2 regions of the Amycolatopsis sp. NPDC006131 genome follow, and region 2 is predicted to be linked to the other one. Evidence: riboswitches for the same ligand, from Rfam matches in the RefSeq annotation. Region 2 holds a riboswitch; the other holds the start of a gene.
The links. A riboswitch is a leader RNA that binds a small molecule or an ion and turns the genes downstream of it on or off. The one in region 2 is predicted to bind thiamine pyrophosphate.
Positions count from the first base shown of each region.

Region 1 (16,341 bases), on a different contig from region 2:
GTCAGGGGCTGGTGGATGGTGTGCCGGCTGACGGGCCGGCGGGCTGTCGGGGTGTCAGGGGCTGGTGGGCGGTGTGCCGGCTGACGGGCCGGCGGGCTGTCGGGGTGTCAGGGGCTGGTGGGCGGTGTGCCGGCTGGCGGGCCGGTGGGCCGTGGGGTTCCAGGGGCTGGTGGGCGGTGCGCCGGCTGGTGGGCGGTGCGCGCGCCGCAGGGCGGGTGGACCATGAGCGGTGGGGCGTGCTGAGGTGGCAGGGCGCCTGCTCAGGGCACAGCGGAGCCCGCCGCCGGCGGCTGGGCGACACCGAAAGAACAAGAGAACGCCCAGGCCGGGGAAGCCTGGGCGTTCTCTCGTGAACTGCGGGCGTCGAGCCCGTAACCGCCGATCAGCAGGTCACGTTCACCGATCCGCTCGACTCGAACGACACGTGCACGTGGTCGTAGTGGTTGGCCGTGGCGTCGCCGCGGTCTTCCATCGTCGACCAGCCGCTGCCGTCGTTGTAGCGCTGCCTCCAGATCACGTACTTGACGTTGAACTCGGACTGGTTGGCCAGCAGGTAGTCGGCGATGGCGTTGCCCGTCGACGTGTCCACCATGAAGTCCAGCGCGAGGCCACTGGGGTGGTCGCTCGTGCCGGAGCGGCCCGCTCGGCCGCCGATGTCGTCCACGCCGAACTTCGCGGCGATGTGGTTGCCCACCTTCGCCACGTGCGGCAACGTGCCCTCGAGCACCGACGAGCAGGCGTTCGCCGCCTTGGTCGTCGTCTTCGGGGTCGTCTTCGTGGACTTCGGCGTCGACTTCGAAGTGGTCGACGGCGGGGGCGCCACCGGCGGCGTCGTCGTCACCGGCGGGGGAGGCGGTGGCGGCGTGGTCGTGCTGCTCGACGTGCTCGTCGGGGCCGAGGTCGTCGGCAGCGGCTTCATCTGCGCCGCCATGCTGGCCGTGTCCTGCCTGCTGAAGTTGCCGGTCAGCCAGACCGCGAAGCCCAGCACGAACGCCGCGGCCAGGCCGATCGCCAGGGGGACTCTCAGCGATTTCGCTTTGGATCTATGTCGACCCACCATTCGGAAGATCACCATTTTCGGGGAGGGGACTTTTCGGCCGTTCGGGGGATGGCCGCCCGTGACATTACGAATAGGACACGGAAAAGTCACCAACGAGTGGTCATGGACACAGATCAACTGCGCGTGAAAAAGGCCCGCCGGGGTACCGACGGGCCTTTGACCTGCTGGAACTCAGCCCAGCGCGGCGAGCACGAGAACGGCGAGCAGGGTGATCACGGTGGCCAGAGCGGTGACCCAGGCGCGCTGGGCGGGCGACAGGGCGGGCGTGGTGTTCATGGCGGCGAACCTCGGGGTGAGCAGGGACTTCCGCGCGTGACAGCGCCCGCGACACCCCTGTCGTTACAGACCGGCGGCCGACGTGACCGAAATCACTCCTGCGGTCCCCGATGTCGCGCCGTGTACCAGAACACGGCCCCCGCCGCGGCGATCATCAACCCGAACGCCAGCGTCCCGACCACCACCGCGCGCGTCTCGCCCGGCGGTTCGACGGCGGTGGACGTGACCGCCGAAGCGGTCCCGGCGAGCACTCCCAGCAACAAGGCGACGGCGGCCCCCACGGCGGCCAGTCGCGTGACAACCTTCCTCATGGTGCGTTCCCTCCACCAGGGGCAACGCACGGGACCGGCCGCGAAGTTGCCGGTCCGGCCTAGATCACAGCGCGTCGATCGTGCCGTCGATCTGTTCGGCGAGCGACACGTCCTTCGCGGTGATCCCGCCCGCCGAATGGGTGCTGCACCGGAACGTCACGGTGCGCCACCGGATGTCCATGTCCGGGTGGTGGTTCACGCCCTCGGCGATCTCGGCGACGCGATTGACCACCGCGATGGCCTGCGGAAAGTCGCCGAGTTCGGCCGTGCGCTCCAGCGCGTCGCCCGCGCGCTGCCAGTACGGCAGCTTGTTGAGGGCCTCGGAGATCTCGGTTTCGCTCAGTAGTTCCGCCATGTGCTCCATGGTGGTACGGCGGCGGGTACGCTGCACGGTTGCCACGGGAGTCCGGGTCCACCGGGCTGAGAGGCGGGTTCGCCCCGCGACCGTTCGCACCTGATCCGGATCATGCCGGCGCAGGGAGGGCCCCGACCTTTCTCGCCGGAACGAGCGAGGAGTGGTCATGAGATTCCGCACGGGCGTCCTGGTCGGCCTTGTCGCCGCCCTGACCGCGGGCTGCACGCTGGCCGGCAACGACGCGGAGGACGGCCCGGCCACGGTCACGCTCGTCACCCATGACTCGTTCGCCGCGCCGCAGCAAGTGCTCGACGCCTTCCGGCAGCAGACCGGCATCACGATCAACGTCGTGAAGAAGGGCGACGCGGGCGCGCTCACCAACACCCTGGTGCTCACGAAGGCCAACCCGATCGGCGACGCGGCGTTCGGCGTCGACTCGACCTTCGCCTCGCGCGCGCTCACCGAAGGCGTCTTCGCGCCCTACACCAGCCCCGAGGCCGACCGCGGCCCGCAGCGCTACGCCGTGGACTCCGAGCACCGCCTGTCGGCCGTCGACGTGGGCGACGTCTGCGTCAACATCGACACCGCCTGGTTCGCCGAGCGCGGCATCCCGGAGCCCGCGACCTACGACGACCTGGTCAAGCCGGAGTACAAGGACCTGCTGGTCGTGGAGAACCCGGCCACCAGCTCCCCCGGCCTGGCGTTCCTGCTCGGCACCATCGCCCGCTACGGCGAGCAGAACTGGCAGGCCTACTGGACCCAGCTGAAGGACAACGGCATGCGCGCCGTCGCTGGCTGGGAGGAGGCCTACGGCCAGGACTTCTCCGGCTCCTCCGGCAAGGGGCCGCGTCCGATCGTGGTGTCCTACGCGTCCTCGCCCGCGGCGGAGATCGGCGAGGACGGCAAGCCGCGCACGAAGGCGCTGCTGGACACCTGCTTCCGCCAGGTCGAGTACGCCGGTGTGCTGGCCGGCTCGCCCAACGCGGCCAACGCGCAGAAGGTGATCGACTTCCTGCTGTCCCAGCAGTTCCAGGCGACGGTGGCGGAGAACATGTACGTCTACCCGGCGCGGGAGGGCGTGGCGTTGCCCACGGCGTGGACGACGGCCGCCCCGCTGCCGCCGAACCCGGCGAGCCTGCCCGCCGAGACGGTGCAGGCCGGGCGTGAGCGGTGGATCGAGCAGTGGCGCTCCTTGCTCGGCCAGTGAGCCGTGCCGGGCTCGGGCTGGCGGCACTGGCCGTGCTGCCGCTCGGGTTCCTGGTTGTCTTCTTCGCCTGGCCGGTCGGCGCGATCCTGCGGCTGGGCTTCGTCGACGGCGAGGTGCTCGCCGCGCTGGCCGAGGGCGAGACGTGGCGGCTGGCCTGGTTCACGGTCGCGCAGGCCGCCGGTTCGACCCTGATCGCCGTGGTCGCCGGCCTGCCGGTCGCGTTCCTGCTGGCGCGCGTGCGGCTGCCCGGGGTGGCGGTCGTCCGGACGCTGGTGCTCGTCCCGTTCGTGCTGCCCACCGTGGTGGTGGGCCTCGCGTTCCGGGCGCTGTGGACCGACGGCGGCTGGCTGTCCATCGTGCTGGCCAACGCGTTCTTCAACGTCGCCGTCGTCGGCCGCACGGTCGCCGGGCTGTGGGCGTTGCTGGACTCGCGGGCCGAGGACGCCGCCCGCGCGCTGGGCGCGTCCCGCTGGCGTGCGTTCCGCTCGGTGACGCTGCCCGCGCTGATGCCGGCGATCACGTCCGCGGCCGCCGTCGTGTTCCTGTTCTGCGCCACCAGTTTCGGTGTGGTGCTGATCCTCGGCGGCGCGCGGTACCGCACGCTGGAGACCGAGATCTACCTGCGCACCGAGAACCTGCTCGACCTGACCGGCGCGGCGGCGCTGTCGCTGGTGCAGATCGCCGCCGTGCTGGGCGCGCTGCTGCTCGGCGCGGCCGCTCGCCGCCGCCGGGAGAGCGCGTTGCGGCTGCGGTCGCGCCGGGAGACCGCGCGCCGCCCGGTCGGCGGGGAGTGGGCCGTGGTCGGCGCCGCGGTCGTCGTGCTCGGCCTGCTGCTGACCCCGATCGTCGCATTGCTGGTGCGCTCGGTGTCCACCGCGGACGGCTGGAGCCTGGCCGGTTACCGGGCGCTGTCCAGCACCGGCAACGACGGCACGCTCCAGGTGTCCGGCTGGGACGCGGCGCTGAACTCGCTGCGCACCGCGACCGACGCGACGGTGCTGGCGATGGTCATCGGCGTGTCGGCGTCGGTGCTGCTGGTCGCGTTGCGCCGGTCGCCGGGACGGCTCGCGCGCGGCGTCGGCGAGTCGATGGACGCCGCGCTGATGCTGCCGCTCGGCGTGTCCGCGGTGACCGTCGGGTTCGGCTACCTCATCACGCTCGACGCGCTGCCGGGCGACCTGCGCCGGTCGCCGCTGCTGGTGCCGCTCGCGCAGGCGCTGGTGGTGATCCCGCTGGTGATCCGCACGGTGCTGCCCGTGGTGCGGTCGATCGACGACCGCCTGCGCCAAGCCGCGGCCACCCTCGGCGCGAGCCCGGCGCGGGTGTGGCGCGAGATCGACGTGCCGCTGGCGTTCCGCGCCGTCGTCGCCGCGGCCGGGTTCGGCTACGTCGTCGCGCTCGGCGAGTTCGGCGCGACGAGCTTCCTGGCGCGCCCGCAGACGCCGACCCTGCCGGTCGCGATCGCGGCGCTGATCGCGCGGCCGGGCCAGCTCAACAACCAGATGGCGTACGCGGCGTGCGCGCTGCTCATGCTGGTCACCGCGGCCGCGGTGATCGTGATCGACCGGCTCGCGTCCGGCCGGGTGGGGGAGTTCTAGCCATGGCGTTGACCGTGTCCGGCCTGACCGTGCGGTACGGCCCGTTCACCGCCGTCTCCGGCGTGGACCTGGAGATCGCCGACGGCGAGGTGCTCGCGCTGCTCGGCCCGTCCGGCTCCGGGAAGTCGACGCTGCTGCGCGCGATCACCGGTCTGGAGCCGATCACCGCGGGCAGCGTGCGCTGGGACGGCGCCGACCTGGCCCGCGTGCCGGTGCACAAGCGCGGGTTCGGGCTGGTGTTCCAGGACGGCCAGCTGTTCCCGCACCGGGACGTGGCCGGGAACATCGCGTTCGGCCCGCGGATGCACGGGATGCCGCCGGCCGAGCGCGCGGAACGCGTGAGCCGGCTGCTCGACCTCGTCGGCCTGGCCGGCTACCAGAAGCGGCGGGTGACCGAGCTGTCCGGCGGGGAGGCGCAACGCGTCGCGCTGGCCCGCGCGCTCGCGCCGGAGCCCCGCCTGCTGCTGCTCGACGAGCCGCTGTCCGGTTTGGACGCCGGGTTGCGTGAGCAGCTGGCCGTCGACCTGGCCGAGATGCTGCGCAGCGCGAAGATCACCGCGCTGCTCGTCACGCACGACCAGGAGGAGGCGTTCACGCTCGCCGACCGCGTGGCCGTGCTGCAGGCCGGGAAGATCCGGCAGGCCGGGGCGGTGCGCGAGGTGTGGCGGCGGCCCGCGGACGAGAACGTGGCGCGCTTCCTCGGCGTCACCACGGTCGTCGACGGCGAGGCGGCGGACGGGATCGTGCGCTGCCCGTTCGGCGAGGTGGCCATCCCGGAGGCCGCGAACGGACCGGTCCGGCTCGGCCTGCGCCCCACCGGGCTGCGGCTCGCGACCGCCGGGATCACCGGCGAGGTGCTGAGCAAGGTGCACCGCCGCGACAACGTCCGCCTGTCCGTGCGCACGAGCGCAGGCACGGTGGACGCGGTCGCGGCGGTTTCCGCCGACGTGAACCCGGGCGACGAGATCAGCATCGCCCCCGACCCGGACGGCGTCGCCCTGATCGGCTAACCGTCCTTCGTGGACAGCCGCGCGTAGGCCAGCGACAGGCCGATCACGACGTAGCACGCGGCGCGGATCGCGCCCTCGCCGAGCTGGTCGGCCGGGATCGGATCGCGCAGGATGTCCGCGATCGCGGTCCAGGACTGCGGCAGCAGGAACGGGTGCAGCCAGTCCACCGCCGACAGCAGGAGCAGCACCGTCGACACCACGACGCCGGCCAGCATCGACACCACGACGACCATCGGGTGCTCGGTGCACGCCGAGATCGCCAGCGCGATAGCCCCGACCGCCCACAGCTGCAGCGTCACCCACACCGCCGCCAGCGCGACCCGGCCCAAGGCGTCCACAAAGGACAGCGTGTTGCCGGACAGCGTGAACAGCGATCCGGTCCCGTTGATCACCAGCCCGGTCACCATCGCGACCACGGCCATCAGCAGCGCCGCGGCCAGCGTGAAGGACGCGACCCCGAGCGCCTTCATCAGCAGCAGCCTGCCGCGGCTCACCGGCGCGAGCAGCAGCCCGCGCAGCGTGCCCACGGCCGATTCGCCGGCGAGCGCGTCGCCCGCCGACATCGCCGTGACCAGCGGCAGCATCAGGTTCAGGGTCAGCCCGAGCGTGGCCAGCGGCAGGACCAGCGCGTTCCCGGCCGCGGACGCCAGCAGCGCGTTGTCGCCCTCACCGCCGCTGGGCCCGCCGCCGCTGTCGCCCGCGATCGTCAGCCCGATCCCGACGATCACCGGGATCAGCGCGAGCAGGCCCAGCACGATCAGCGTGCGCGGGCGGCGGAAGATCCACCGCAGCTCGGCGCGGTAGAGCCGGTGGAACGGCACACTCCACCGTTCCACCGGCGCCGCGTCCAGTGTCGCCGTCATGACGCCCCCTCGTCCACATCCGGCAGGCCCCCGGTTTCGGAATCCCGTTGCGTCAGGCGCGCGAACAGGTCCTCCAGGCCGGTGCGGGCCCGCTTCGCCTCGTGCACGGACACCCCGGCCCGCACCAGCGTCTCGATCACCTGCGGCGCGGTCGCCGCGCTCAGGTCCGCCCGCACGCCCTCCGGCGTGAGCCGGCCGGGGATGCGGTTGTCGCGCAGGGCGGTGAGCGCCTTGTCACCGTCCGGAGTGGACACGACCAGCGACGGCGTGCCGGACTCCAGCAGCTCGTCCAGCTCGCCCTGCGCCACCACCGTGCCGTCGTGCAGGACCGCCACGTGCGTGCAGGTCGCCTCGACCTCGGCGAGCAGGTGCGAGGACACCAGCACGGTGACGCCCTCGGCGTGCAGCTCGCCGATGATGTTGCGGATCTCCCGCGTGCCCGCCGGGTCCAGGCCGTTCGTCGGCTCGTCCAGCACGACCATCCGCCGCGGCACGAGCAGCGCCGAGGCGAGCCCCAGCCGCTGCTTCATGCCCAGCGAGTACCCCCGGTAGCGCCGGTGCGCGGCGTGCCCGAGCCCGACCCGCTCCAGCGCGTTCTCGACCGCGCGGGGGATCGCCGCCGACGACAGCCGCGGCTCGGCGGCCGCGACGCGGCGCAGGTTCTCCCGCCCGGACAGGAACGGGTGGAAGCCCGGCCCCTCGACCAGCGCGCCGACATCCGGCAGCGCTCGCGGCGCGCCGTCGGGCATCCGGTGACCGAGCAGCTCCACCTCGCCCTCGGTCGGGCGGACCAGGCCGAGCAGCATCCGGATCGTGGTGGTCTTGCCCGACCCGTTCGGCCCGAGCATGCCCAGCACCGCGCCCTCCGGCACGTCCAGATCGACCTGGTCCACCGCGACCGCGGTCCGGTACACCTTGCGCAGCCCCCTGGTCCGCGCGGCGAGTGCCGGACCCGCGGTGGGCGCTTCGACCGAAGCGCCCACCGGCAGTGTCTCCGTCATTTCGCTCCCAGAGCCTCGATCAGCACCTGCTCCGGCACCGCGCCGACGGCGAAGCGGCCGTCGTCGGTGACCAGCGCGGTGCCGACCTTCGTGGTGATCACGTAGCCGGTGCCGAACGCGCCGCTGACCGGCTTGCCGAACTGCGCCAGCAGGGCCTTCGGGTCCACGTTCTGCCCGCGCTCGCCCTGCTGCGGCGCCAGCGCCTCGGCCGGGAACGAACCGGTCAGGACGCTGTCCCAGCCGTCACCGCTGACCTGCACCGCGTCCTCGACGGCCCGCTGGTCCGGGTGCTCGGCAGGCGCCTGCTCCTCGGTCACCTTCGCGCCCTGCGGCGGGGTGAACTGGAACTCGCTCGCCGGCTGCGGCGCGAACGCGATGTCGCTGAACGCCACCTGGAACGCCGGGTCCGACGTGCCGTAGGTCATCACGGCCAGGCGCAGCGGCACGCGCTTCTCGGCGTCGACCGCGACGCGCACCTCGCGCAACAGCGTGCGCTCGGTCGGCTTCGGCGTCAGCACCAGCTCGTACGCCGCGCGTCCGGCGACGCGGGCGGTGCCCTCGACCGTCACGGTGCTGCTCTCGCGGACCTTCGCGAGCACCTGCGTCGTCGCCGTCGCCGGGTCGCTGAGCTGGTACTCCTCCGGCTTCTGCAGCGCCTCCGGCGGCACCGTGACCTTCGTGGCCTCGTTCGACGCCGAGTTGTACGTCCACACGGTCGCCCCGTTGCGGACGACGGTGTGCTCGCTGGCCCCCTGCTCGATCGCGAGCTTGCTGTTGCCCGCGCCGTCGTTGTAGACGCGGGCCGCGTCGATGTCCAGGCTCGCGCCCCCCGGCAGGGTCGAGACCGGCAGGCCCAGGTTGTTGTCCACCTCGACCGTGCCCGCCAGCGCCGGCGTCTTGGTGGTGGCCACCGACTGCACCAGCTCCTCCGCGCTGATCGGCGGCAGCTCGGGCGCCTCGCCCGCGGCCGCGGGCATCGCGAGCCAGGCGAGCCCGGCGGCGCCGAGCGCGGACCCGGTGACCGCGGCGGTGATGGCCTTCGTCTTCGGCTGCATCTCTTCTCCCTGTGTCAACCGAGCACCAGTGTGCTCTTTCCCCGCCGCTGACACTCCTCGATCCGCCCTGAGATGGCCCTGAGATGCTGAGAGACCGCTGAGAGCGCGCGCCCGAGCTGGAAAAACCGGGCATGCTAGACAACCGTGAACCCTCGGATCCTCGTGGTGGACGACGAGCCCGGTGTGCGCAAGGCGCTGCACCGCGGGCTGCGCGCGGAGGGCATGGACGTCGTCACCGCCCCCGACGGCCCGAGCGGCCTGCGCCTCGCGCAGACCGGGTCGTTCGACGTGCTGTTGCTGGACATCATGCTCCCCGGCCTGTCCGGGTACCGGGTGCTGCAGGCGCTGCGCGCGCAGGGCATCACCACGCCGGTGCTGATGGTGTCGGCCAAGGACGGCGAGGTCGACCAGGCCGACGGGCTCGACCTGGGCGCCGACGGCTACCTGGTCAAGCCGTTCTCGTTCGTCGTGCTGGTCGCGCAGATCCGCGCGGTGCTAAGGCGCGCCTCCAGCGAGGGGACGCGCGGGCCGCTGCGGATCGGCGGTCTCGTCGTCGACCGCGCCACCCGCGAGGTGCACTGGCACGACGACCCGGTCGCGTTGAGCCCGCGCGAGTTCAGCCTGCTCGAAGTGCTGGTCGGGCGGGCCGGGACGGTCGTCACCAAGGACGAGCTGCTGCGTGCGGTCTGGGGTGACGAGCAGGCCGCGACCCGCAACGTCGTCGAGGTCTACGTCGGGTACGTGCGCCGCAAGCTCGACGCGGTCGGGGCGGGCGCGCTGGTGCGGACCGTCCGCGGCCACGGCTACCTGGCCTCCGACGCCGCGCTGGACGAGGTCCTGCCCGGGTGAGCTTCCTCCGCCGGTGGTGGGAACGCCGGTCCATGCAGTTCCGGATCACGGCGCCGGCCGCCGCGGTCACGCTCGCGTTCCTGCTCGGCCTCGCCATCGTGGCGGGGCGCGGCCTCGGTCCGCTGCGCGACTCCTCCGTCGACACCGAGCTGTCCGAGGCGCTCGCTCCCGCCGCCGCGGCCGTGTCCGCGGGACAGCTGCCGGTGCCGCCGGACGGCGTGACCTTGCGCGTGCTCGACACCGCGGGCGCGCCGGTCGACGGCGGTCCGGTGGCCTCGCTCGGGCCGGGTGACGTGCGCGCGCTCAAGGCGGGGCAGTCGGTGACCGTGGACCGGATGCGGTGGCTGGGCTCGGTGGTGACCGCGCCGGACGGGCAGCTGCGGCTGGTCGCGGCCGGGACCGGGCTGGTGGGCCAGCGCGCGGCCGTGCACAAGGCGGCGACCTGGTTGCTGTGGGCGGCCGGGATCGGCGCGGTGCTGGCCGCGATCGCGACCTGGCTCGTGGTGCGGTTCGCGTTGCGGCGGGTGAGCCGTCTGCGCCGCACAGTCCGCGCGCTGCCGCCGGGGGAGCGGGTGCCGCTGCCCGAGGCCGACGACGAGGTGCGTGCGCTGGCGGCGGACTTCAACGCGCTGCTGGCGCGGCAGGAGGAGGCGGCGCAGCGGCTGCGGCGGTTCACCGGCGACGCCGCGCACGAACTGCGCTCGCCGGTCGCGTCGATCCGCGTGCAGGCCGAGGTCGCCGTCGCGAACCCCGATCCGGAGCTGGCGCAGGAGACGCTGGCCGACATCCTCGCCGAAGCCGAGCGGCTGTCCGCGCTGCTGGACGGGCTGCTGACACTGGCGCGGTCGGACGCCGGGGAGCTGCCGCCCGCCGAAGCGGTCGAACTGCTCACCGAGGCCCGCGCGGCCGCGGACCGGCTGCCGCCCGGATCGCCCGCCGTGCGCGTCACCGGGGTGGTCGGGCAGGCGTGGGCGCACGCGGCGCACTCCGAAGTCGAGCTGGTGCTGAACAACCTGCTGCGCAACGCCTGCCGGTACGCGTCATCGCAGATCGTGGTGTCGGTGCTGCCCGGCCATTCCACGGTGCGGCTGGTCGTGGACGACGACGGGCCGGGCATCCCGCCCGAGCACCGCGACCGCGTGTTCGACCGGTTCTACCGGGTGGGCGACGACCGCGCCCGCACATCCGGCGGCACCGGGCTCGGGCTGGCGATGGTCGCCGAAGCGGTGCGGCGGCGCGGCGGGCGGGTGTCCGTCGGCGAATCCCCCGACGGCGGTGCCCGCTTCCAGATCGTCTGGCGATCGGCCGGTAACGTCTCCACCTCGTGAAGGTGATCGTGGGAGCGGCCATCGTGCGGGGCCGGTCCCTGCTCGCCCAGCAGCGCGCGTACCCGCGCGAGGTGGCCGGGCTGTGGGAACTGCCCGGCGGCCGCGTCGAACCCGGGGAGTCCGAAGTGGACGCCCTGCGGCGGGAGTGCCGCGAGGAGCTCGGGGTGGATGTCGTGGTCGGCTCGCGCGTCGGGCCGGACGTGCCGCTGCGGGCCGGGCTGGTGCTGCGGGTGTTCGCCGCCGCGCTGACCGACGAGCGCGCCCGGCCGGAGGCGCTGGACCACAAGGCGCTGCGCTGGCTCGACGCGGACGGCCTGGACGGCGTCGAGTGGCTGCCCGCGGACCTGGAACTGCTCCCCGACCTGCGGCGGTTGCTGACCTGAGTCAGCGTCCCGTTGCGCCGTCGATCAGTTCGCGCAGGATGTCGGCGTGCCCGGCGTGGCGCCCCGTCTCCTCGATCAAGTGGGTGAGGGTCCAGCGCAGGGACGGCGCCGCGCCACGCCGCCCGCCCGGTCGCGGTCCGGGCGCGGACAGGTCCGGGCAGGCGGCGATCACGTCATTGGCGCGGGCCGTGGTGTCCTGGTAGGCGAGGACGACGTCGTCGGCGCTCTCGTCCGGTTCCGGGTGGAAGGTGGCCGCCCAGTCGCGCACCGGCTCGCCGAGCAGCCAGTGACGTTCGACGTGGGTGAGGTGCTTGACGAGGCCGAGCAGGTTCGTGCCCGACGGCACGCCGGGGGTGCGGACCTGCGGTTCCGGGACGCCCTGCGCCTTCGCGACCACTGCGCCGCGCAGGTAGTCGAGGAAGCCCACGAGCACGTCCCGTTCCGCGGGCCCGGTCCTCGGCGGGCGAGCGTCGCGGCGGCGCTTGGTGGACGGCATGGCCGCCACCCTGGCACGGGCTCTCCCCGGCGGGCACGGAAATTTGCCGGATCAGCAAGCTCGGGTCACCTGCCCGCGCCGACGAGCCGCATCGCCGAAGTCAGGCGGTGCTCGCCGCGTTCGGCGGCCCGGCTCGCGCCCTCCTTGCGGATCCGCGTCAGCTCCGCCGGGTCCGCCAGCAGCTCCAGCGTCCGCTCCCGGATCGGGCGCAGCGTCTCGACCACCGCCTCAGCCACGGCCTCCTTCAGCGCCCCGTACGAGGAGAACTCCGGGGCCACGTCCGCGGGCCGCTCGCCCCGGCAGCCGGCCAGGATCTCCAGCAGGTTCGCGACCCCGGGACGCTCCTCCGGCGCGTACTCGACCCGGGTGAACCCGTCGGTGACCGCGCGCCGCACCTTGCGGCGGATCAGGTCCGGCTCGTCCAGCACGAACACCACCCCGGCCGCGTCACGCGCGGACTTCGACATCTTCCGCGCCGGGTCGCTCAGGTCCCGCACCCGCGCGCCCGTCGGCGGCAGCACCGGCCGCGGCACCGTGAACACCTCGCCGTAGGTGCCGTTGAACCGCCGGGCCAGCGCCCGCGCCAGCTCCACGTGCTGGTTCTGGTCCTCACCGACCGGCACCTCCGCCGCGCCCTGCAGCAGGATGTCGGCGGCCATCAGCACCGGGTAGGTCAGCAGGCTCAGCCGCACCCCGGGCTGGCCGCTGCCCTTCTCCTTGAACTGGATCATCCGCGCGGCCTCGCCGTAGCTGCACGTGCATTCCAGGATCCAGGTCAGCGCGCCCAGCTCGCGGGACAGGTCCGACTGCACGAACACCCGCTCGGCGGGGATCCCCGCCGCCACCAGGATGGCCAGCATCTCGCTGGTCCGGCCGCGCAGCTTCCCCGGGTTGTGCGTGGTCGTCATGGCGTGCAGGTCGGACACGAAGTACAGGTCGTCCGGCCCGCCGTCGGTCACCCAGCGCTGGATCGCGCCCAGGTGGTTGCCGAGGTGGGTGTGGCCGGACGGGGTGATCCCGGAAATTCGCATCGGTTGCTTCCTCGGGTCGGTGGCCACCCCCGCCACGGCCCCGGGAACGACGAAGGCCGCCTGCGCGGGCGGCCTTGTCGTGGGTTTCAGCGCACGTCGGAGGGACCGCCTGCGGGCGGCCACCAGAAGTTCACGATCGTACGCACACCGGCAGCGTAGCAGCGCCCGAAAGTAATATCCACATTGCCTTCCGGAAAGCAATTCTTTGGAATGTCGAACCGCTGTTGCACAGATTACTGGCAAATGGCTGAGAATTGTTTCCCGGGGGTCCTCGCCGGGGCTACCGTGAAGGTATGTACATCGTGCTGATCGACTACACGGCCCCGGTGGAGGAAGTCGACTACTACCTGGCCGACCACGCGAAATGGCTGGACCGGCACTTCCGGTCGGGCGAGTTCCTGACGGCCGGGCGGCGCACGCCGCATTCCGGTTGCGTCATCATCACGCGGCCGATGCCGCGGGTGAAATTGGAGGCGATTCTGGCTTCCGACCCGTTCCGCCTGCGCCGGCTCGCGCGACACGAAATCGTCGAATTCGACGCCACCCGCACCGCGCCGGAACTCCGGCTGGTGAACGAGGCGCTCGCCGTCTAGGCCGCCTTCTTGATGTCCGCCTTCGCCCGCTGGAGTGCGAGGACCGGGCACTTCTTGCAGCGGGGCTTCGAGCGGCAGCACTTCTTCTTGACCTTGCCCGCCTTCATGAGCTTGCGCACGACCTTGCGCGGGTCCGCGTCCTTCTTGCCCAAAACCACCACTCCACGACTCGGGGGTGTCCTCAGGTTAGGTGAGCCTAAGTGATCATCCACCGTGGCACTGGTCACAATGTGGTACCGGGTATCCTGAACGGGATCGCGTATGCCAAAGCGGGCCCGCGATTCATCCCTTCGAAATGTTCAGGAGCCCTCGCGTGCCCACAGCTACCGCCGAGAAGGTCCGCACCGACCTCCGCAACGTCGCCATCGTCGCGCACGTCGACCACGGGAAGACCACCCTGGTCGACGCCATGCTGCGGCAGTCCGGCGCCTTCGGCGAACGTGCCGAGCTCGTCGACCGCGTGATGGACTCGGGCGAGCTGGAACGTGAGAAGGGCATCACGATCCTCGCCAAGAACACCGCCATCCGCCGCCAGACCGCCGACGGCCCGGTCACCATCAACGTGATCGACACCCCCGGCCACGCCGACTTCGGCGGCGAGGTCGAGCGCGGCCTGTCCATGGTCGACGGCGTCCTGCTGCTGGTCGACGCCAGCGAGGGGCCGCTGCCGCAGACCCGGTTCGTGCTGCGCAAGACCCTGCAGGCGGGCCTGCCGGTCGTGCTGGTGGTCAACAAGGTCGACCGCCCGGACGCCCGCATCGCCGAGGTCGTCGAGGAGACCCACGACCTGCTGCTCGACCTGGCCGGCGACATCGAGGACGCCGACCTGGACGCGGTCCTCGACCTGCCGGTGATCTACGCCTCCGCGCGGGCGGGCAAGGCGAGCCTGGAGCAGCCCGCCGACGGCGCGCTGCCGGACAGCGAGAACCTCGACCCCCTGTTCGACGTCCTGCTGCGCCACGTGCCGCCGCCCAAGGCCGACCCGGACAGCCCGCTGCAGGCGCTGGTCACCAACCTCGACGCGTCGAACTTCCTCGGCCGCATCGCGCTCATCCGCATCCACGCGGGCAAGCTCCGCAAGGGCCAGACCGTCGCGTGGCTGCGCGAGGACGGCTCGGTGCAGAACGTCCGGATCTCGGAGCTGCTGGTCACCGAGGCGCTGGAGCGGGTGCCCGCGCAGGAGGCCTCGGCCGGTGACCTGGTCGCCATCGCCGGCATCCCGGACATCACGATCGGCGACACGCTGGCCGACGTCGAGAACCCGGTGGCGCTGCCCCGGATCACCGTCGACGAGCCGGCCATCTCGATGACCATCGGCGTGAACACCTCGCCGCTGGCCGGCCGCAACGGCGGCGACAAGGTCACCGCGCGCCTGGTCAAGGCGCGGCTGGACCAGGAGCTGATCGGCAACGTGTCGATCCGCGTCCTGCCCACCGAGCGCCCGGACACCTGGGAGGTCCAGGGCCGTGGCGAGCTGGCGCTGGCGATCCTGGTCGAGCAGATGCGCCGCGAGGGCTTCGAGCTGACCGTCGGCAAGCCGCAGGTGGTCACCAAGACCATCGACGGCAAGCTGCACGAGCCGTTCGAGCGGCTCACGCTGGACATCCCCGAGGAGCACCTCGGCGCGGTCACCCAGCTGCTCGCCGCCCGCAAGGGCCGCATGGAGGACATGAGCGGGCACGGCACCGGCCGCATCAAGCTGGAGTTCGTGCTCCCGGCGCGCGGCCTGATCGGGTTCCGCACCGACTTCCTGACCGAGACGCGCGGCACCGGCATCGCGAACCACGTGTTCGAGGGCTACCACCCGTGGGCGGGCGAGATCCGCACCCGGCACAGCGGTTCGCTGGTCGCCGACCGGTCCGGGCCGGTCACCTCCTACGCGATGATCCAGCTCGCCGACCGCGGCACGTTCTTCGTCGAGCCGGGCGCCGAGGTGTACGAGGGCATGGTCGTGGGCGAGAACCCGCGCGCCGAGGACCTCGACATCAACATCACCAAGGAGAAGAAGCTCACCAACATGCGCTCCTCCACCGGCGACGAGCTGGAGCGCCTCGCGCGCCCGCGCAAGCTGGGCCTGGAGGAGGCGCTGGAGTTCTGCGCCGCCGACGAGTGCGTCGAGGTAGCGCCGAACGCGGTGCGGGTGCGGAAGGTGACGCTGGAGATCACGCAGCGGGCCAAGGAGCGTTCGCGCGCCAAGTCGCGCGGCTGAGTTCGCCGGGCCGGGGGACGTCCATCGCGGTGGGCGTCCCCCGTTCCGTTTCCGGGGGGAACCACGACACGCTCAGCAACGTCAACCTTTCGGCGGTACCTGATCCGGTGACAGCGAGTCCCGGCCGGTCTGGCAATCTCGGTACCGCGGCTACAGGCCTTGTGACACCATCATGGGCTCATCAGGGGAGGCAGCGTGCGGGGAAGCGGTAAAGCGGCGGCACTGGTCACGGTGCTGCTGACCGCACTGGCCGCCTGCACCAGCACCCCGCCGCCGCCGGTCGTGACGTCGCCGGTGGCCCAGTCGTCTAGCCCCGCGGCGCCGACTGCGTCGCAGATCGTGATCGGCGTGGACGACATCGCGGGCGGTTACAACCCGCACAACCTGGCCGACCAGTCCACGATCACCACGGCGCTGTCGCAGATGCTGCTGCCGTCGGTGTTCCGGCCCGACGCCAACGGCGAGAACCAGCTCGACACCACGCTGATGCGCTCGGCCGAGGTCACCTCGACCGACCCGTTCACGGTCACCTACCTGATCCGGCAGGACGCCTCGTGGTCCGACGGCGCGCCGATCGCGGTGGAGGACTTCGTCTACCTCGCCGAGGCCATGCGCGACCAGCCCGGTGTCGTGCAGCCCGCCGGGTACCGCCTGATCAGCAACATCCAGCCCAGCGAGGGCGGCAAGGGCGTCCAGGTGACGTTCTCCGAGCCGTA
Region 1 is NZ_JBEXTX010000074.1:1,401-17,741, reverse strand. It holds gene ABZ215_RS29955 (hypothetical protein) at 383-703, opposite strand; gene ABZ215_RS29950 (hypothetical protein) at 681-1,187, shown strand; gene ABZ215_RS29945 (hypothetical protein) at 1,429-1,647, opposite strand; gene ABZ215_RS29940 (4a-hydroxytetrahydrobiopterin dehydratase) at 1,712-2,002, opposite strand; TPP riboswitch at 2,036-2,146, shown strand; gene ABZ215_RS29935 (thiamine ABC transporter substrate-binding protein) at 2,169-3,209, shown strand; gene ABZ215_RS29930 (iron ABC transporter permease) at 3,206-4,807, shown strand; gene ABZ215_RS29925 (ABC transporter ATP-binding protein) at 4,810-5,817, shown strand; gene ABZ215_RS29920 (ABC transporter permease subunit) at 5,814-6,680, opposite strand; gene ABZ215_RS29915 (ABC transporter ATP-binding protein) at 6,677-7,681, opposite strand; gene ABZ215_RS29910 (sigma-E factor regulatory protein RseB domain-containing protein) at 7,678-8,736, opposite strand; gene ABZ215_RS29905 (response regulator transcription factor) at 8,881-9,585, shown strand; gene ABZ215_RS29900 (ATP-binding protein) at 9,582-10,913, shown strand; gene ABZ215_RS29895 (NUDIX domain-containing protein) at 10,910-11,296, shown strand; gene ABZ215_RS29890 (DinB family protein) at 11,298-11,792, opposite strand; gene trpS (tryptophan--tRNA ligase) at 11,858-12,823, opposite strand; gene ABZ215_RS29880 (YciI family protein) at 13,117-13,416, shown strand; gene ABZ215_RS29875 (hypothetical protein) at 13,413-13,574, opposite strand; gene typA (translational GTPase TypA) at 13,730-15,625, shown strand; gene ABZ215_RS29865 (ABC transporter family substrate-binding protein) at 15,857-16,341, shown strand, end outside.
Region 1: it holds a riboswitch for thiamine pyrophosphate, as region 2 does, so the genes downstream of both, ABZ215_RS29935 (thiamine ABC transporter substrate-binding protein) here and thiO (glycine oxidase ThiO) in region 2, are expected to answer to the same signal.

Region 2 (10,570 bases):
GGTCTCGGTGCCGGCCCCGATGTCGACGGCCAGTTCGGCGGCGCCGCCCAGCGGCGAGGCCGGGGTGTTCGTGACCGCGACGGTCAGCGCGCCCTGCTTGCGGGCGGTCTGGGTGAACTCCAGCAGGTCGGGCGAGCCGCCGCTCTGGCTGACCGACACCAGCAGCACGTCCCGCAGGTCGGGGCGCGCCCCGTAGAGGGTCACCGTGGAGGGCGAGACGAGCCCGGCCGGCAGCCCGAGCAGGACCTCGATGAGGTACTTCGCGTACAGCGCCGCGTGGTCGCTGGAGCCGCGCGCGGCCAGCAGTGCGAACCGCGGCGGGCGCCGGGAGATGGCGGCGGCGACGTCGGCGATCTCCCCGCGGCGGGCCACCAGGCCGCCCAGAACGGCGGGCTGTTCGGCGATTTCCGCGGCCATGTGCTGTCCGGGGTTGCTCATGCTGGATCCCTTCGGAGGTCTAGACCAATGCTACCCCGGGCGCGGTTCCATCCGGAAAGGGTAGTTTCATCCTGCGCCGGAGGCGCGGTTCGAGGAGGAGTCGGTCATGTTGGAGTCAGCCACGCGCGGTCAGCGCGAACCGAAGTACTGGGCGTTGAAGCAGCATCTGCTCGACCTGCTGGAGACGATGCCGCCGGGTTCGCCGATTCCCACCGAACGCTCGCTGGCCACCGAGTTCGCGGTCTCCCGCACCACGGTGCGGCAGGCCCTGGCGGACCTCACCGCCGAGGGCAGGCTGCACCGGGTGCAGGGCAAGGGCACGTTCGCCGCCGAGCCGAAGCTCGCGCAGCGGCTGCAGCTGTCGTCCTACACGGAGGACATGCGGGCGAAGGGTCGCGAGCCGTCGTCGAAGCTGCTGGAGGTCGAGGAGCTGACGGCCGAGCCCGAGCTGGCGAAGCTGCTCGGCATCCGCAACGGCGCGAAGGTGCTGCGGATGCGCCGTCTCCGGCTGGCCGACGGCGAGCCGATGGCGCTGGAGACCACGCACCTGCCGCTCGGCCGGTTCCGCGGCCTGCGCAAACACGTGTCGGCGGGCGGTTCCCTGTACGCTGTGTTGCGCGAGCACTACGGCGTGGAGATGGACAGCGCCGAGGAGACGATCGAGACCGCCCTGGCCGGGCCGCAGGAGGCGGACCTGCTCGGCGCCGACGTCGGCACCCCGATGCTCCTGCTGTCGCGGCATTCGTTCGCCGCGGACGGCAAACCGGTCGAATTCGTGCGGTCCATCTACCGCGGTGACCGGTACAAGTTCGTGACCACGCTGCGGCGCCCGTAACTCTCCAAGATCCCTTGCGTTGTCAAGGGATCGTTAAGCCCGTCGTGTCCACTGTGGACGTTGAGAGTGGCCTGCGTCACCTTCCGGCAACGCTGGGAGCATCTCAATCGACAAACACGTTGGACACGATGGGGTTAACACGAGAGGGAGAGCGAACACACCGCGATCATGACCGAGGAGAAGGAAGAGAGCGCCGAGAAGAAGTCCGGGCTGTCTCCGGCGCAGGTGGTGGCGTCGGCGCTGGCCGCGGTGACGGCTGCTTTCCTGGGCTCCACGCTGGGGGTGGCGGGCACGGTCATCGGCGCCGGTGTCGCGAGCATCGTGACGACCGTGGGTGGCGAGATCTATCTGCGCTCGCTGCGCAGCACGCGGGCGGCCGCGCGCAAGACGGCCGAGCTGCTGGCCGTGGCCGAGACCCGGCAGCAGACGAAGGTCGTGCCGCCCGCGGTCGCGCCGCGGTCGACGCACCCGTTGATCAGGCACCAGCAGAACGGGGCCGCGCAGCGAAGACCGGCCACGCAGCTGACCGAGATGCCGACGAGGGTCGTGCACCCGATCACGCCACCGCTGTCCGGCACGACGCGCCGGATGCCGGTGGCCGGGCAGGGCGGTTCCGGGGGCGGCGAGAAGACGGTGTTCATCCCGAAGCCGGTGGACCAGCCGGTCGAGGAGGAGGCGCCGCCCGCCGCCGCGAAGCCCTGGTGGAAGAGCCGGTGGACGCTCGCGGTCGCGACCAGTGTGGTGGCGTTCGTGGTCGGGATGCTGGCGATCACCGGCTTCGAGGCGGCGACCGGGAGCACCGTGTCCGGCGGCACCGGGACGACGCTGGGCCGGGTGGTCGGCGGTTCCGGCGGCGCCGAGACGACGACCACGCAGGTCACGACGGTCACCGAGAGCTCGACGAGCGAGGACGAGCGGGCGCCGGCGAGCACGAGCAGCGCGCCGACGACGTCGTCCAGCGCCGAGGAGACCGAGTCCCCCGTGACGACGACGCCGAGCACCAGCGTCCAGGAAACGCCGTCCGCCGCATCCGAAACGGCGACCACGGCACCGAGCAGTCCTTGATCCGAAACCGGCCACAGGCCCTTCGCGAGTTTTCGCGAAGGGCCTGTTTCGTGTCAGCCGGCGAGCAGGACGGCCAGTTCGCGCGGGTCCTCGGGGCCGAGGTGGGGCGCGTCCAGGTCGCGCACGTCGAACCGGTTGCGCGGGGTCGCTTCGTCGGCCTCCCGGATCATCCGGTCCTGCAGCGCGAGGGGGATGGCCCGGTCCCGCGTGCAGCGCAGGTAGGTGCGCGGCACCCGGCCCCACGTCGCCGGGTCGCCGCGCGCGTCACCGGTGGTCAGGGCCCACGATTCGTCGGGCTCCATCGCGTTCAGGGCGGCGCGGAACGTGCTGTCCGCGTAGTCCGCAGCGAGTGCGGCCTTCGCCGCCGCGAGGAACGCGGGGTCCGCCGACCGCCAGTTCGTCCGTCCCACGCCGTTGGCCTGCGGATCCCCGATGCCGGGGATGGCGGGCAGGAGCGAGCCGGCCGCTTCCGGGGTCAGGAAGCAGTCGAGAACGCTGCGCAGGCGGACGCAGCAGAAGGCGGACAGGTAGACCAGCCGGGCGACGAGGCCGGGGACCTGGTTGGCGACGCCGGTGATCGTCGCGCCGCCGAGGCTGTGGCCGACGAGGACCACCGGGCCAAGCGCCGCCGCCCGGCGGACCACGGCGGTGACGTGCGCGACGGTGTCGGCCAGTGTGATCCCCGCGAGCGGTGACGGTTCGGCCGCGAAGACGGCCAGGTCCTGCGGGGTCTGGTAGCTGACCGGGAAGTGTCCCCGCGGGCCGTGGCCGGGGAGGTCGACGGCCAGGGCCCGGTGGCCGGCGAGGGTCAGTTCGGCGACCACCGGGGCGAAGGAGCCCGCGTTGCCGTTGGCGCCGTGGACGAGCACGAAGACCGGGTCCGCCGTGGTTGCCTTTGGTGGGGTGCAGCCCGCGGCCGCGAGCGCGGTCGTGCCGAGGAAGGCCCGGCGGCCGAGTTCACGCACGGCCGGTCGCCCTGCTGGTTCGGGTGAGCGCCCAGATCAGCAGGATCGCGCCGACGGTGCCGGCCACGTGGTCGAACCAGCCGGGCAAGCCGGCGGCCCGGAGCAGGCCGGCGACGCCGAACGTGGTGTTCCACAGGGCGTCCGTGACGGCCGAGCCGAAGCCCTGGACGAACAGGAGCGTGCCCACGATCCAGCGGGCTTTCTGGGCGTTGTTCATGGCGCCTCCGTTTCCGATGCGACTGCATCGAAACCGTAGCACGATCCGATGCGCTCGCATCGGTACAGTGGCGGCATGCCCAGGAAGATCGACCACGACGACCGGCGGCGGCAGATCGCGGACGCCGTGTGCGCGCTGATCAGCCGGCGTGGGCTGGAGGGCGTGAGCCTGCGCGAGGTGGCCGGTGAGGCGGGCGTGTCGATGGGCGCGGTCCAGCGGTGCTTCAGCACCAAGGAGGACATGCTGGTCTTCGCGCAGGAGCACGTGAACCGGCGGATCAGCGAGCGGGCGCAGGCCAGGATCGGCGGTTCCGCGTCACCGGTGACGATGCTCGCGGAGACGCTGACGGCGATGCTCGCGGCCGACGACCCGGTGGAGGCGCGGGTGTGGATGGCGTTCACCGCGCAGTCGGCGGTCGACCCCGCGCTGGCGGAGGTGCAGCGCGGCCACTACGCCGGGCTGGCGGAGTTGCTCGCCGTGTTGTTGCGGGCCGCGCAGGACGCCGGCGAGGTGCGGGCCGGCGTGGATGTCCCGGCGGAGGCGGAGACGCTCATCGCCCTCGCGGACGGCCTCACGGTGCAGATCCTGCTCGGCCGCCGCACGGCGGAGTCGGCTCGCGCGATGCTGCACGAGCGGCTCGACCGCCTGCGGGTGGCTTGAGAGCCTCCCCGCCGTTCTGGGGCGTCCGTCGGTCTGGCTTGACCGCGGCGGAACCACACTCGGCTACCGCTCGGGCGAGCCACGGCCACGACGGCCCGTGTCAGTCCAGCTGTGCCCGCAGCGCGCGGGCGGCGGTGATGGCGCGAGCCATCACGATCGTGAGGCGGCCGCCGCCAGCTCCTCGGGCAGCCGGTCGCGTGACGGCCGCTGGCGGCCCGCCCGTGTCCGGGCCAGAGAGCCGCGCGCGGGTGGCGGTGAGGGCGCGGCCGTTCGCCAGCGCGTGCGGTCGGGAGCCTGAGGTGCAGGCGCCGAGCTGCCCGGCTCAGTCCAGCTGTGCCCGCAGCGCGCGAGCGGCCGCAGCCGGATCCTCGGCCTCGGTGATCGCCCGCACCACCACGATCCGCGACGCGCCCGCCGCCAGCACTTCCGGCAGCCGCTCGGCGTCGATGCCTCCGATGGCGAACCACGGGCGCGCGGTGTCGAGCGCCGCGGTCGAGCGCACCAAGTCCAGGCCCGGCGCGGAACGGCCGGGCTTCGTCGGCGTCGGCCAGCAGGGGCCGGTGCAGAAGTAGTCCACACCTTCTTCCACAGCCGCGGCCTCGGCCTGTGGACGGTCGTGCGTCGAGCGGCCGATCACCGGCTCGTCGCCGATCACCCGCCGCGCCAGCGGCACCGGCAGGTCGTCCTGCCCCAGGTGCAGCACGTCGGCGTCGACGGCCGCCGCGATGTCCGCCCGGTCGTTCACCGCCAGCAGCGCCCCGTGCCGCGCGCACGCCTCCGCCAGGATCTCCAGCGCGGCCAACTCCTGACGGGCCTCCAGCGGCGCCCCGTCCCGCTTGTCCCGCAGCTGGATGATGTCCACGCCGCCGGCCAGTGCGGCGTCGGCGAACTCGGCCAGGTCCGGCCGGTCCCCGGTGCACAGGTAGAGCCGCGCCGCGTCGAGGCGTTTCCTGATCTCGTCACCACTGAGCCCTGGCATGGCCTGAACCCTATCTCGCACGTTAGGGTGGAGGTGTCCGCACGGGAGCCCGAGCCACGGGCTGAGAGGGAGCTGCCAGCGCTCCGACCGTGGAACCTGATCCGGATCATGCCGGCGCAGGGAGCGTGATTCTCATGAGCAACCAGCACGTGGCCGTCGTCGGCGGCGGGGTCATCGGCCTGTCCGTGGCCTGGCGCGCCGCGGCGGCCGGGCACCGCGTCACCGTCGTCGACCCCGCGCCCGGCCGCGGCGCGTCCTGGGTCGCCGGCGGCATGCTGGCCCCCGTCACCGAGGCCTGGCCCGGCGAGGAGGACTCCCTCGCTCTCGGCGAGGAGTCCCTCAGGCGCTGGCCCACGTTCGCGCAAGCGCTTGCGGCAGACGGCGGCGACCCGGGGCTGTCCCGGGCCGGCACGATCGTCGTGGCACTGGACCGGGCCGACGCCGACCAGCTGGACATCCTCGCCGGCTACCTGCGGTCGGTCGGCCGCGAGGTCGAGCAGGTCACCGGCCGCAGGCTGCGCTCGCTCGAACCCGGGCTCGGCGCGGTGCGCGGCGGCCTGCTCGTGCCCGGCGACCTGGCGGTCGACAACCGAAAGCTGCTCCGCGCCCTCGAAGCCGCCGCGCTCGAGCACGGCGCCGAGTTCACCGGCGACGAGGCGGTGGCTGTCGAGCCCGGCCGCGTCCGCACGGCCCACTGCGAGGTCCGGTGCGACGTCGTTGTCGTCGCCGCCGGCGCGCACAGCGCCCGGCTGCACCCGGTGCTCGCGCGAGGTGTCCGTCCGCTCAAGGGCGAGATCCTCCGCCTGCGCGCGCGGCGCACGAGCCTGCCACCGCCCACGCGCACGGTGCGCGCCGTCGTCGAGGGGCGACCGGTGTACCTCGTGCCGCGCGAAGGCGGCGAGCTGGTCCTCGGCGCGACGCAGTACGAGGCCGGTTTCGACGACACCGTGAGCGCCCGCGGCGTGCGCGAGCTGCTCGAAGGCGCCGAGCGGATCTTCCCCAGCATCGACGAGTACGAGCTGATCGAAACCGCGGCCGGGCTGCGCGCGGCCAGCACCGACACGCTCCCGTTCATCGGTGACCTCGGCGACGGCGTCCTCGCCGCGACCGGTCACCACCGCAACGGTCTGCTCATGGCGCCGGTGACCGCCGACGCCGTCGTGGCTTGGCTGGCCGGGGAGAAACCGCCCGAGGAGGCGCTCGCGGCGGACCCGGCCCGGCTCGGAACAGGAGGGGTCTGATGGAAGTGCAAGTCAACGGGCAGTGGCGGGAGGTCCCCGACGACGCGACGGTGACCGACGTGCTCAAGGCGGTCGACGCGCCCGAGCGCGGCGTCGCGGTCGCCCTCAACGGCGAGGTCGTGCGACGCGGCGAGTGGACGGCCAGGACCGTCCCCGCCGGCGCGCGGCTGGAGATCCTGACGGCGGTGCAAGGTGGGTGAGGTCATGTTCGACGGCGACCAGCTCGTGATCGGCGAGCACAAGCTCGGGTCACGGCTGATCATCGGAACCGGTGGCGCGGCGAACCTGTCGGTGCTGGAACGGGCGCTCGTCGCGTCCGGCACCGAGCTGACGACGGTCGCGCTGCGCCGCGCGGACGCCGAGGGCGGCTCCGGTGTGCTGGACCTGCTGCGCCGCCTCGGGATCCGGCTCCTGCCGAACACCGCGGGCTGCCGCAGCGCCGCGGAGGCCGTGCTGACCGCGCGCCTGGCCCGCGAGGCGCTGGAGACCGACCTGATCAAGCTCGAGGTGCACGCCGACGACCGGACGCTGCTGCCCGACCCGGTCGAGACGCTCGACGCGGCCGAGCAGCTCGTCGCCGACGGGTTCACCGTGTTCGCCTACACGAACGACGACCCGGTGCTCGCGCTGCGGCTGGAGGAGGCCGGGTGCGCCGCGGTGATGCCGCTGGGCGCGCCGATCGGCACCGGGCTGGGCATCCGCAACCCGCACAACATCGAGCTGATCGTGGCCCGCGCGGGCGTGCCGATCATCCTCGACGCGGGCATCGGCACGGCCTCCGACGCGGCCCTCGCGATGGAGCTGGGGTGCGACGCGGTGTTGCTGTCCACGGCGGTGACCAGGGCGCAGGACCCGGAGCGGATGGCGTACGCGATGCGCTCGGCGGTGGTCGCCGGGCGGCTGGCCCGGCAGGCGGGCCGGATCCCGCAGCGGTTCTGGGCGCACGCGTCCAGCCCGCCGCGCTGAAAAACCCGGCTTCACCTCGGTTTGCCGCGGCGAGCACGTATGGTTTAGCGCACCCGAGCGGTCGGCGAGGCGAAGGAGCTCGAGAGTGGTTGAGTCAACCGAGGACGTCGCTGGGCGGTTGTTCCTCGCCGTCGGCCGGCTGTCCCGGTCGCTGCGGCAGGCAGGCACACCCGGGCCCGGCCACGGCTCCATTTCCGCGCTGTCGACGCTGGTCGCCTTCGGGCCGATGCGGCTCGGCGACCTGGCGGCGAAGGAGGGCGTGGCGGCCGCGACGATGTCGCGGATAGTCGCCTCGCTGGTCGACGCCGGCTGGGCGAGCCGCGAGCCCGACCCGATCGACCGGCGCGCCTGGCTGGCGACGGCCACCCCGCAGGGCGAGCGGATGCTGCTGGACCTGCGGTCGACGCGGGTGCACGAGCTGCAGAAGCGGATCGACCGCCTGTCGCCGGAGCACCAGGCCGCGCTGGGTCAGGCGCTGCCGGCGCTGGAGGCGTTGCTGGCCGGCGACGAGAGCTGACCCGCGCCCGGGGTGCGCGGTGGCGGGGAGGCGTCGCTCGCGGCCGGGGGTGCTGAATTCGCGACCGGAGAGCGGGCTCGCGCCGGGGAGTGCGGAACTCGCGCCGGGAGCGCGGGACTCGCGTGCGACTCCGCCCGAGAGCGTGGGACCCGCGGGGCGGCGGCGCGGAACCCGCGCCCCGGAGCGTGGGCCCCATGGACCGGAGCGCGGACCTCCCAGCCCTGAGCCCGAAACCCGCGGGTGTGGGAACCTCGCGGCTCAGCGATCCTCCGGCGCCAGCCTCCAGAACGCCGACACCGGGCCGACCTTCGCGCCCATCGGGTAGGAGTTCGCGACCGCGTTGCTGACGAACCACTTCCCGAACCGCGCGGCCTCCGGCATCGACATGCCCCGCGCCAGGCCCGCGGTCAGCGCCGACGCCATCGCGTCGCCCGCGCCGTGCGTGTGCGGCGTGGAGAACCTCGGCCCGGGGAGTTCGATGAACGTCCGGCCGTCGTAGAGCAGGTCCACGCACTCCGGGTCGCTGGTCAGGTGACCGCTCTTCACCAGCACGTACTTCGGCCCGAGCTCTTTCAGCGCCACCGCCGCGTCGTGCATGCCCGCGCGGTCGGTCACCTCGATCCCGGTCAGCAGGCGCACCTCGTCCAGGTTCGGCGTGATCACCGCGGCCCGCGGCAGCAGCAGGTCCCGCAGCGCGGCCAGCCCGGCCGCGTCGAACAGCGGGTGCCCGTGCATCGACGCGGCCACCGGGTCGACCACGAACGGCACCTTCGAGTCCCGCCCGATCTCCGCCCGGTCGCACGCCTCCGCGACCGCCTCGATGATCTCCGCGGAGGCCAGCATGCCGGTCTTCGCCGCCTGCATGCCCATGTCCGCGGCCACGGCCTCGATCTGCCCGGCCACGATCCGCGCCGGGATGTCGGACCGGTCGTGCACGCCGAGCGTGTTCTGCACGGTCACCGCCGTGACCGCGACGAGGCCGTGCACCCCGCAGGTCAGGAACGTGCGCAGGTCCGCCTGCAACCCCGCGGCACCACCGGAGTCGGATCCGGCGATGGTCAGGGCGGCAGGCGGACTCGCGTTCTGGCTCATGCCCCCAGTGTCGCAAACCCGCCGATCAAGCGAGCCGCCAGAACGGGGACACCGGCCCGACGCCCTCGCCCAGCGGGTACGCCTCGGCCACGCACCGCTCGATGAACCGCTTGCCCTCGTCCACCGCGTCCGGCACCCCGAGCCCCTTGGCGAGGAACGCGGTGATCGACGAGGCCAGCGTGTCGCCGCCGCCGTGCGTGTGCGGCGTGTCGATTCGCCGCGCGGACAGCTCGATGAACTGCACGCCGTCGGACAGCAGGTCGACGCACTCCGGGTCGTCGTAGAGGTGCCCGCCCTTGACCAGTACCCACATCGGACCCAGCGCCAGCAGCGCCCGTGCCGCGTCGCGCTGGCTGGCCCTGTCGGTGACCTCGACGCCGGTGAGCAGCCGGACCTCGTCCAGGTTCGGGGTCACCAGCGTCGCGCGCGGGAACAGTTCCGTGCGGATGGCTTCCAGCGCCTCCTCGCGCAGCAGGGCGTCCCCGTGCATCGACGCCGCCACCGGGTCCACCACGAACGGCACGTCCGCGTTGCGTCCGATGTGGACCTCGTCGAGCGTCTTGGCGACGGCGGTGATGATCTCCGCCGTCGCCAGCATGCCGGTCTTGGCCGCGTCCACGCCCATGTCCCCGGCAACGGCCTTGATCTGCGCCGACACGACGTCCGGCGGGATCTCGGTGAAGCCCTGCACACCGACGGAGTTCTGCACGGTGACCGCGGTGATCGCGGTCATCCCGTGCACCCCGCAGGCGAAGAACGCCCGCAGGTCGGCCTGGATCCCCGCCCCACCGCCGGAATCGCTCCCGGCGATGGTCAGCGCGGTCTTCGGGGTGACGCTCATTACGGCTGGACCACCGGGAGGTAGACCTGCTTGCCGTTCTCGGCGAACTCGGCCGACTTCTCCTGCATCCCGGCCTCGATCGCATCCACAGTGGACAGCCCGTGCTCCTCGGCGTACTTGCGGACGTCCTGGGTGATCCGCATGGAGCAGAACTTCGGCCCGCACATCGAGCAGAAGTGCGCCGTCTTGGCGGGCTCGGCGGGCAGTGTCTCGTCGTGGAACGAGCGCGCGGTGTCCGGGTCGAGCGAGAGGTTGAACTGGTCGGTCCAGCGGAACTCGAAGCGGGCCTTGGACAGCTCGTCGTCCCAGTCCTGGGCGTACTGGTGGCCCTTGGCGAGGTCAGCGGCGTGCGCGGCGATCTTGTACGCGATCACGCCCGCCTTCACGTCGTCCCGGTTGGGCAGGCCCAGGTGCTCCTTCGGCGTCACGTAGCACAGCATCGCCGTGCCGTACCAGCCGATCTGCGCCGCGCCGATGGCGGAGGTGATGTGGTCGTAGGCCGGCGCGATGTCCGTCGTGAGTGGACCGAGCGTGTAGAACGGGGCCTCGCCGCAGAGCCGTTCCTCCAGCTCCACGTTCTCCTTGATCTTGTGCATCGGCACGTGGCCGGGGCCCTCGATCATCACCTGGACGTCGTGGGCGCGCGCGGTGTGCGTGAGCTCGCCGAGCGTCTCCAGCTCCGCGAACTGGGCGCGGTCGTTGGCGTCCGCGATCGAGCCGGGGCGCAGGCCGTCGCCGAGCGAGAACGTCACGT
Region 2 is NZ_JBEXTX010000058.1:37,483-48,052, reverse strand. It holds partial or broken gene ABZ215_RS26545 (SIS domain-containing protein) at 1-417, opposite strand, end outside; gene ABZ215_RS26540 (GntR family transcriptional regulator) at 545-1,273, shown strand; gene ABZ215_RS26535 (hypothetical protein) at 1,442-2,338, shown strand; gene ABZ215_RS26530 (alpha/beta fold hydrolase) at 2,392-3,303, opposite strand; gene ABZ215_RS26525 (hypothetical protein) at 3,296-3,520, opposite strand; gene ABZ215_RS26520 (TetR/AcrR family transcriptional regulator) at 3,596-4,180, shown strand; gene thiE (thiamine phosphate synthase) at 4,503-5,159, opposite strand; TPP riboswitch at 5,191-5,299, shown strand; gene thiO (glycine oxidase ThiO) at 5,294-6,400, shown strand; gene thiS (sulfur carrier protein ThiS) at 6,400-6,600, shown strand; gene ABZ215_RS26500 (thiazole synthase) at 6,605-7,366, shown strand; gene ABZ215_RS26495 (MarR family transcriptional regulator) at 7,452-7,883, shown strand; gene thiD (bifunctional hydroxymethylpyrimidine kinase/phosphomethylpyrimidine kinase) at 8,142-8,975, opposite strand; gene thiD (bifunctional hydroxymethylpyrimidine kinase/phosphomethylpyrimidine kinase) at 9,001-9,816, opposite strand; gene thiC (phosphomethylpyrimidine synthase ThiC) at 9,816-10,570, opposite strand, start outside.